DNA from 2 places in the Streptomyces sp. NPDC052043 genome. Region 1 is predicted to be linked to the other one. Evidence: riboswitches for the same ligand, from Rfam matches in the RefSeq annotation. Region 1 holds a riboswitch; the other holds the start of a gene.
What was found. Region 1 has a riboswitch for ZMP and ZTP ahead of ACIHCX_RS11345 (glycine hydroxymethyltransferase). Riboswitches for the same ligand answer to the same signal wherever they lie in the genome.
Positions count from the first base shown of each region.

Region 2: another riboswitch for ZMP and ZTP. It lies ahead of ACIHCX_RS11005 (bifunctional 5,10-methylenetetrahydrofolate dehydrogenase/5,10-methenyltetrahydrofolate cyclohydrolase); the one in region 1 lies ahead of ACIHCX_RS11345 (glycine hydroxymethyltransferase).

Region 1 is NZ_JBIUBT010000004.1:20,744-25,146, forward strand. It holds gene ACIHCX_RS11335 (hypothetical protein) at 1-431, opposite strand, end outside; gene rocD (ornithine--oxo-acid transaminase) at 485-1,690, opposite strand; ZMP/ZTP riboswitch at 1,804-1,892, shown strand; gene ACIHCX_RS11345 (glycine hydroxymethyltransferase) at 1,923-3,377, shown strand; gene ACIHCX_RS11350 (hypothetical protein) at 3,444-4,091, opposite strand; gene ACIHCX_RS11355 (hypothetical protein) at 4,169-4,403, opposite strand, start outside.
Region 2 is NZ_JBIUBT010000003.1:660,936-665,338, forward strand. It holds gene ACIHCX_RS10995 (GTP-binding protein) at 1-242, shown strand, start outside; gene ACIHCX_RS11000 (glycosyltransferase) at 316-1,545, opposite strand; gene ACIHCX_RS11005 (bifunctional 5,10-methylenetetrahydrofolate dehydrogenase/5,10-methenyltetrahydrofolate cyclohydrolase) at 1,685-2,533, opposite strand; ZMP/ZTP riboswitch at 2,556-2,641, opposite strand; gene ACIHCX_RS11010 (S-(hydroxymethyl)mycothiol dehydrogenase) at 3,071-4,156, shown strand; gene ACIHCX_RS11015 (MBL fold metallo-hydrolase) at 4,156-4,403, shown strand, end outside.

The DNA of each region.
Region 1 (4,403 bases):
CCGAGCAGCAGCACCGCCAGCGCCGCCCCGAGCATCGCCCACCTCAGCGCCGTCGAGCCCCGCTCATGGCCCTCCGCGCCCGAGGCCAGCCCCAACAGGGCCAGACCGGCGCAGACGACGCCCACCGCCGACCACTCCACCGTGCTCAGCCGCACCCGCAGCAGCCGGGACGCGGTCACCGCCGTCACCGCGAGACTGGCGGCGAGGGCCGCGCCGACCACGTAGATCGGCAGCGAGCGCAGGGCCGCGATCTGGAACAGGAACCCGAGGCCGTCCAGGCCCAGGCCCGCCAGATACCGCCACTGCCGCACCGCCCGCAGCAGCAGCGCCGCCTCCCCGCCCCCGCCGCTGTCGGCCGCGGCGCGTGCGGCGACGGCCTGAAGCACCGTCGCCGCGCCGAAACACACCGCCGCGCCGAGGGCGCACACCATTCCGAAGACCACGAGGCGACTCTAGGGGACTCCGGGCAGAGGACTGTCACCCGCTACACGCCGAGCACCGCCCGCAGCCGGGCCAGCCCCCAGTCCAGGTCCTCCCTGCCGATCACCAGCGGCGGGGCGATCCGGATCGTCGAGGTGTGGGTGTCCTTCACCAGGACGCCCCGGTCCATCAGCTTCCGGGCGATCTCCCGCCCGGTCCCCAGCGACCGGTCCACGTCCACGCCCGCCCACAGCCCGCGGCCGCGCACCGCCCGCACCCGGCCCGTCCCGGTCAGCTGCCCCAGCTCGCGGTGCAGATGCTCGCCCAGCTCCGCGGCCCGCGCCTGGAACTCGCCCGAGCGCAGCATCGCGATCACCTCCAGCGCCACCGCGCACGCCAGCGGGTTCCCGCCGAACGTCGACCCGTGCTCGCCCGGCCGGAACACGCCCAGCACCTCGCGCGAGGACACCACCGCCGACACCGGCAGGATCCCGCCGCCCAGCGCCTTCCCGAGCACGTACACATCCGGTACCACCCCCTCGTGCTCGCACGCGAAGGTTCGGCCGGTGCGCCCGAGCCCCGACTGGATCTCGTCGGCGACGAACAGCACGTTCCGCTGCCGGGTCAGCTCCCGCACGGCCGGCAGATAACCGGCCGGCGGCACCAGGACCCCCGCCTCGCCCTGGATCGGCTCCAGCAGCACGGCGACCGTGTTCTCCGTCATCGCCGACCGCATCGCCGTCAGGTCCCCGTACGGCACGATCTCGAAGCCCGGCGTGTACGGCCCGAAGTCCGCCCTGGTCACCGGGTCGGTGGAGAAGCTGATGATCGTCGTCGTGCGGCCGTGGAAGTTGTTGCCCGCGACCACGATCTTCGCCATCTCCGCGGGCACGCCCTTGACCCGGTACCCCCACTTCCGGGCCGTCTTCACGGCCGTCTCCACCGCCTCCGCGCCCGTGTTCATCGGCAGTACGGACTCCATGCCGCACAGCTGGGCCAGCCGTTCGCAGAACTCCGCGAACCGGTCGTGGTGGAAGGCCCGCGAGGTCAGTGTCACCCGCTCCATCTGCGCCTCGGCCGCCTCGATCAGCCGCCGGTTGCGGTGCCCGAAGTTCAGCGCCGAGTAACCGGCCAGCAGATCGAGGTACCGGCGGCCCTCCACGTCCGTCATCCACGCGCCCTCCGCCGTGGCGATCACCACGGGCAGCGGGTGGTAGGTGTGTGCGCTGTGGGCGTCGGCGGCGGCGATGAGGTCTTCCGTGGCGGTCACGGCGGCTCCCGAGGACGAGGGGCGCCTCCCGGGGAGGGGAGGTTGTCCTCCTTCCTATCCTCGCTCGCATGGCGGACGGGGGAACTGCGCCGTGGGGTGCGCCCGGTAGGCTGACGGCGGGCCGTGACTGGCGCGCTGGGATGGGACCGACCATCGGGGAGCGGCCCGAGCCGAAAGTGTGCCGTGCGCCTGGGCCGTAACGTGAACGCCGATGCCACGTCCGGAGGTCCCGATGCCTGAGAACACCGCGCCCCTGTCCAACGAGTCCACCGCCTTCCGTGCCGCCCTCGACGTGATCCGCGCCGTCGAGCCGCGCGTGGCCGACGCCATCGGCCAGGAGGTCGCCGACCAGCGCGAGATGCTCAAGCTGATCGCCTCGGAGAACTACGCCTCCCCGGCCACCCTGCTGGCCATGGGCAACTGGTTCAGCGACAAGTACGCCGAGGGCACCATCGGCCGCCGCTTCTACGCCGGCTGCCGCAACGTCGACACCGTCGAGTCGCTGGCCGCCGAGCACGCCAGGGAACTCTTCGGCGCCCGCCACGCCTACGTCCAGCCGCACTCCGGCATCGACGCCAACCTCGTCGCCTTCTGGGCCGTGCTCGCCCAGCGCGTGGAGGCCCCCGCCCTGGAGAAGGCCGGGGTCCGCCAGGTCAACGACCTCTCCGAGGCGGACTGGGCCGAACTGCGCCAGGCCTTCGGCAACCAGCGCATGCTCGGCATGTCCCTGGACGCCGGCGGGCACCTCACCCACGGCTTCCGCCCGAACATCTCCGGAAAGATGTTCGACCAGCGCTCCTACGGCACCGACCCGGCCAGCGGCCTCCTCGACTACGACGCCCTGCGCGCCTCTGCCCGTGAGTTCAAGCCGCTGATCATCGTCGCCGGCTACTCCGCCTACCCGCGCCTGGTGAACTTCCGGATCATGCGCGAGATCGCCGACGAGGTCGGCGCCACGCTCATGGTCGACATGGCCCACTTCGCGGGCCTGGTCGCCGGCAAGGTCCTCACCGGCGACTTCGACCCGGTCCCGCACGCCCAGATCGTCACCACCACCACCCACAAGTCCCTGCGCGGCCCGCGCGGCGGCATGGTCCTGTGCGACGACTCCCTCAAGGACCAGGTCGACCGGGGCTGCCCGATGGTCCTCGGCGGCCCCCTCCCGCACGTCATGGCCGCCAAGGCCGTCGCCCTGGCCGAGGCCCGGCAGCCCTCCTTCCAGGGCTACGCCCAGCGCATCGTCGACAACTCCCGCGCCCTCGCCGAGGGCCTGACGCGCCGCGGCGCCACCCTCGTCACCGGCGGCACCGACAACCACCTCAACCTGATCGACGTCGCCTCCTCCTACGGCCTCACCGGCCGTCAGGCCGAGGCCGCCCTGCTCGCCTCCGGCATCGTCACCAACCGCAACGCGATCCCGGCCGACCCCAACGGCGCCTGGTACACCTCCGGCATCCGCATCGGCACCCCCGCGCTGACCACCCGTGGTCTGGGCACCGCCGAGATGGACGAGGTCGCCGGCCTGATCGACCGTGTCCTGACGGCCACCGAGCCCGGCGTCACCGGCAAGGGCACCCCCTCCAAGGCCCAGCACGTTCTCGACCCGAAGATCGCGGACGAGATCTCGCACCGGGCCACGGACCTGGTGGCGGGCTTCCCCCTCTACCCGGAGATCGACCTCGGCTGACCCGTCCCGTCCGGGACCCACGGTCACAGGACGGACAGGGTCACTGGACTCACAGGGGCACTGGACTCACAAGTCGATCAGCTCCTGTCGTCGTTCCTCCCTCGGCGGTCCGGCGCCATGCCGGGCCGCCGTGCGGCACAGCAGCAACATGCCGCCGGCCCCGGCGGCCAGCCCGCCGGCCGCCCACCACAAGGGAGCACTCCGACCATGCCCGGCCGTGGCGGGCGGCGGGTCCAGCGCCTGACCCAGCAGCCCCGAGCCGGCCAGCCGGTCGTAGGTGCCCTGCGGTGCCCGGTGCCAGCGGATGTCGTCGTCCGCGACATCCGGCGCCGGATCCGAGCGGACCCACGGGGTGCCGTCCTCCGCCACGATCAGCTGGTCCTGCCGTTCGACGGCCACGTCTCCTCCCGGCGGTCTGTTCGTCTGCGGCCACCCGCCGACGCCCGTCAGCCCCCACACCACGGTCATCCGCACTGCCGGATACCTGCCCTCCGCCCAGGCGTCCGGTACCGGCTCCGTCCCCGTGTACGCCGGCCTCAGCAGCTTCTGGAGCAGGGCGAAGCCGGGCTCCCCGGAGTGCAGGACCGTCGTCCGCCCCGAACCGCCCGCGACGAGCAGCGCCACATCGGGGGTGCGCGGCTGTCCGTCCGCCCCGGCGGCTGCGGCGACCACCGGCACCCCTGACAGAAGCGCTGCCGCCACCGCTGTCAGCAGCAGGGCGGTGAGCCGCGACGCCGTACGCCTGCCGCGCGGTTCCACCCGGCCGTCCCCTCTCGTCCCGCGCACGCGTCCTACACGTCCCGCAGTTCCTGCCGGGGGCCCGGGTCCCGCTCCCGCCGCAGGCGGTCGAGCGGAAGCCTCGGCACGAAGCGCCGCAGTACCAGCGCGAGCACCGCCCCGGCCGCCGCTCCCGGTATCGCCCACCACCAGTCGGTGCCGCCGTCCTCAGCGGACGGCACGCTCACCCGCACCGTCTGCGTCCCCTCGGCGTCGGGTCCGGTCTGCGGTGCCGCGGTGTCCGGTGCG
Region 2 (4,403 bases), on a different contig from region 1:
CGCGGACGACGGTCACCCGTGGATCCGTGTGCCTCCTGGAGGGCGGCGTCCCGGCCGCCCGGGTCCACGCGCTGGAGCAGCGGCTGCCGGGGCTGACCCGCGGCGAGGGCGACCTGGAGAGCGCCTTCGACCACTACGCCCCGGTCACGGGCGACACGGTCCCCGAACGCCCCCGCACCGACCACAACCCACTGGACCGCAAGGAGTACCTGCTCAACCTGACCTGCCGGGTGGGCCGCTGACCCGGCCGCCGCGGGCCGGCGGAGCCGCCGCCGGCCCGCGGGTGTCCGGTCGGCGGCGGCCCGGAGGCGGTGCTCAGCGGGCGAGTTGTTCGACCGCGCCCAGTACCGGCGCCAGGCCGTTCTCCGCGCGGATGCGGGTGCCGAGGGCTCGCGCCCGTTCGCGGTGCCCGTAGTCTCGGGTGGCCCGGATCAGGGCCGCGGCGAGGCGGTCCGCGGTGAGGCCGCGCAGCGGGACCGCGCAGGGTGCCACGCCGAGACCGACGAGGCGATCGGCCCAGAAGCCCTCGTCGAACTGCACGGGCACGGGCACCGCGGGGACACCGGCCCGCAGCCCGGCCGCGGTCGTGCCCGCCCCGGCGTGATGCACCACGCCCGCCAGCCGCGGGAACAGCGCCGCGTGCGGTACCTCGCCGATGGTCAGCATGTCCTCGCCGGACGCCTCAAGACCGGCCCAGCCCCGCTGGACCACACCGCGCAGCCCGGCTCGGCGCAGCGCGCGCACGATGGTGTCGCTGAACCGCCCGGGGTCGGGCACGGTGGCACTGCCCAGCCCCACGTAGACCGGTGGGGGCCCCGAGTCGAGGAAGTCCCACAGGCCGTCGGGGAGCTGTGTGTAACGGTCGTACGGCCACCAGTACCCGCACACCTGGAGCGCACCGCGCCAGTCGCGGGGCCTGGGCACCACGAGCGGGCTGAAGCCGTGGTACACCGGCCGGTACGGTCCCCGGCGGCCGAGCCACCCGGTGCCCGCGCGGGCGGGCGGCAGCCCCAGCCGGGCTCGCACGGCGGGTACGGCCGCCGAGAAGATCCGTTCCACGGCCAGGTTCACGCCGTGCCCGGCGAGGCGGTTCGCGGCCGCCCCCCAGTGTCCGCCGCCCAGCAGCGGAGGGGCGAACTCCCTTGTGGGGGAGAGGGGTTGGAGATGGGCGCCCAGGCTGGGCAGGTTCAGCCCCTCGGCGATGGCGTGCCCGACCGGCCCGAGCGAGCCGGCGAGCACCAGTACGTCGCTCTTCTCGGCCGCCGTGATCAGGTCGTCCGTCATCCGGCCGATGGCCGCCCGCACCAGCCCCACGGCGCGGAGCACCTTGCCCGCGCCGGTCGCGCTGCGGTGCAGCCCCCGGCCGCGCGAGGACTCCAGCTCGGCCCGCGGGTCCACCGGCAGTGGGTGGAAGCCGAGGCCCGAGCCCGCGACCAGCGGTTCGAAGCATGCGTGCGTGACCAGGGTGACCTCGTGACCGGCGAGAGCCAGGCCGTGTCCCAGTCCGGTGAAGGGGGCCACGTCGCCCCGGGATCCCGCCGTCATGATCGTTACGCGCACGACGGTCAGTATGGCCGCGCGGCCGCCCCCCGCCCGTGAACGACCCGACGGGTGTCGGCGCCGTCACCCTCTGCTCGGGTCCCGCCGCGGGCCGGGGGCGAGGGCACCAGCCGGCACGCGCCGGTCACACGCCGAGCTGCCGGGCGGCGGCCGTCACGGTCTGCTCCAGCAGCGTGGCGATCGTCATCGGGCCCACACCACCGGGCACCGGGGTGATCAGCGAGGCCCGCCGCACGGCGGAGTCGAAGTCGACGTCGCCGACGTTGCCCGGGTTGTAGCCCGCGTCGATCACCACGGCACCCGGCTTGACGTCCTCGCCGCGGATGAGCCGGGGCCGGCCCACGGCGGCGACCACGATGTCCGCCTCGCGCACGGCGGCCGCCAGGTCGGAGGTCCGCGAGTGGCAGTACGTCACCGTCGCGTCCCGCGCGAGCAGCAGCATCCCCACCGGCTTGCCGAGGATCGCGCTGCGGCCCACCACCACGGCGCGGCGCCCGCCGAGCTCGACGTCGTACGCGTCGAGCAGCCGCAGGATGCCGCCGGGGGTGCAGGACACGAACCCCGGCAGACCGAAGCTCATCGCCGCGAACGAGGCGCAGGTGACTCCGTCGACGTCCTTCTCGGGCGCGATCGCCTCGAACGCGGCCCGCTCGTCGATGTGCTCGCCGACGGGATGCTGGAGCAGGATGCCGTGCACGGCGGGATCCCCGGACAGCGAGCGCAGCGTGCCGACCAGCTCCTCGGTGGTGGTCGCGGCCGGAAGCACCACGCGGCGGGAGTCGATGCCGGCCTTGCGGCAGCGGTTCTGCTTCATCCGCACATAGGTGACGGAGGCGGGGTCCTCACCGACCAGCACGGTCGCCAGACAGGGCGCCGTACCGGTGCGCTCGGTGAGGGCGGCGGCCTTCTGCGCGGTCTGCTCGACGACACGGCGGGCGAGCGCGGTGCCGTCCATCGGACGGGCCTGGGACATGGTCCACTCCTGGGCGTTCGAGGGAAATCGCCCAGGCGCGCGGCTCACGACTCTGCGTGGGCCGCTCCCCGGTGGTGCTCCACCTCAGCGCCAGTCACGGCCCCGCCTCACCCTAACCGACCCGGCCCGCCGCGGTCGCGTGCCGTGCGCGCCGCACGACGAACTGCTGCATCCGGTGCGGCGTGTCGCGGGGTGCGAACGCGGTCCGGGCGTTGCGCCCGACGGGTGAGCGCGGCCCGCGGACCGTGCCCGGGCCGGCCCGGACGGCGTTGCCGAGGGCATGACCCGCACTCGACGCCCGGCCGCCGCCCTCGGACGCGCCGTCTCGGTCACGGGCCCGACCGCGCTGCCCGCGGGCGCCTCGTCCGCCGGCGGGTTCCAGCCCCTCCGGCCCACCGCCGGGGCGGCCGGGCGCCCACGCCCCGCCACCCCGCCCGTCCACCCATCCGCGCAGATCAGGGGCCCCTCGGTCCCCTTGCCGATCAGTCGGACGTAGGGTCGGGGGACGTACACCGCTCGATGGAAGGGACCACCACCATGGCGCAGGAAGTGCGCGGCGTGATCGCACCCGGAAAGAACGAACCGGTGCGGGTCGAGACGATCGTCGTGCCGGACCCCGGGCCGGGAGAGGCCGTCGTACGGATCCAGGCCTGCGGCGTCTGCCACACCGACCTGCACTACAAGCAGGGCGGAATCAACGACGAGTTCCCGTTCCTGCTCGGCCACGAGGCCGCGGGCGTCGTGGAGTCGGTCGGCGACGACGTCACCGACGTCGCGCCCGGCGACTTCGTGATCCTCAACTGGCGAGCCGTGTGCGGCAAGTGCCGCGCCTGCCTGCGCGGGCGGCCCTGGTACTGCTTCGACACCCACAACGCCCGTCAGCGGATGACCCTGACCGACGGCACCGAACTCTCCCCGGCGCTCGGGATCGGCGCCTTCGCCGAGAAGACCCTGGTGGCGGCCGGTCAGTGCACCAAGGTCGACCCGTCGGTCTCCCCGGCGGTGGCCGGGCTGCTGGGCTGCGGCGTGATGGCCGGCATCGGCGCGGCCATCAACACCGGCAACGTCGGCCGCGGCGACTCCGTCGCCGTCATCGGCTGCGGCGGCGTCGGCGACGCGGCGATCGCCGGGGCGTACCTGGCGGGCGCGGCGAAGGTCATCGCCGTCGACATCGACGACCGCAAGCTGGAGACCGCCCGCACCATGGGCGCCACGCACACGGTCAACTCCAAGGAGAACGACGCCGTCGAGGCCATCCGCGAGCTGACCGGCGGCTTCGGCGCCGACGTCGTCATCGACGCGGTCGGCCGCCCCGAGACGTACCAGCAGGCCTTCTACGCCCGCGACCTGGCCGGCACGGTCGTCCTGGTCGGCGTGCCGACCCCGGAGATGAAGCTGGAACTGCCGCTGCTGGACGTCTTCGGACGCGGCGGCGCGCTGAAGTCGAGCTGGTACGGCGACTGCCTGCCCTCCCGGGACTTCCCGATGCTCATCGACCTGCATCTGCAAGGGCGCCTGCCGCTGGACAAGTTCGTCACCGAGACCATCCAACTGGACGAGGTGGAGAAGGCGTTCGAGCGGATGCACCACGGCGACGTGCTGCGCTCGGTGGTGGTGCTCTGATGGCCGCCCGCATCGAACGCCTCGTCACCTCCGGGCAGTTCACGCTCGACGGCGGAACCTGGGACGTCGACAACAACGTGTGGATCGTCGGCGACGACCATGAGGCCGTCGTCATCGACGCCGCCCACGACGCCGAGGCCATCGCCGCGGCGGTCGGCGACCGCCGGCTGACCGCCATCGTGTGCACCCACGCCCACAACGACCACATCGACGCGGCCCCGGCGCTCGCCGACCTCACCGGCGCGAC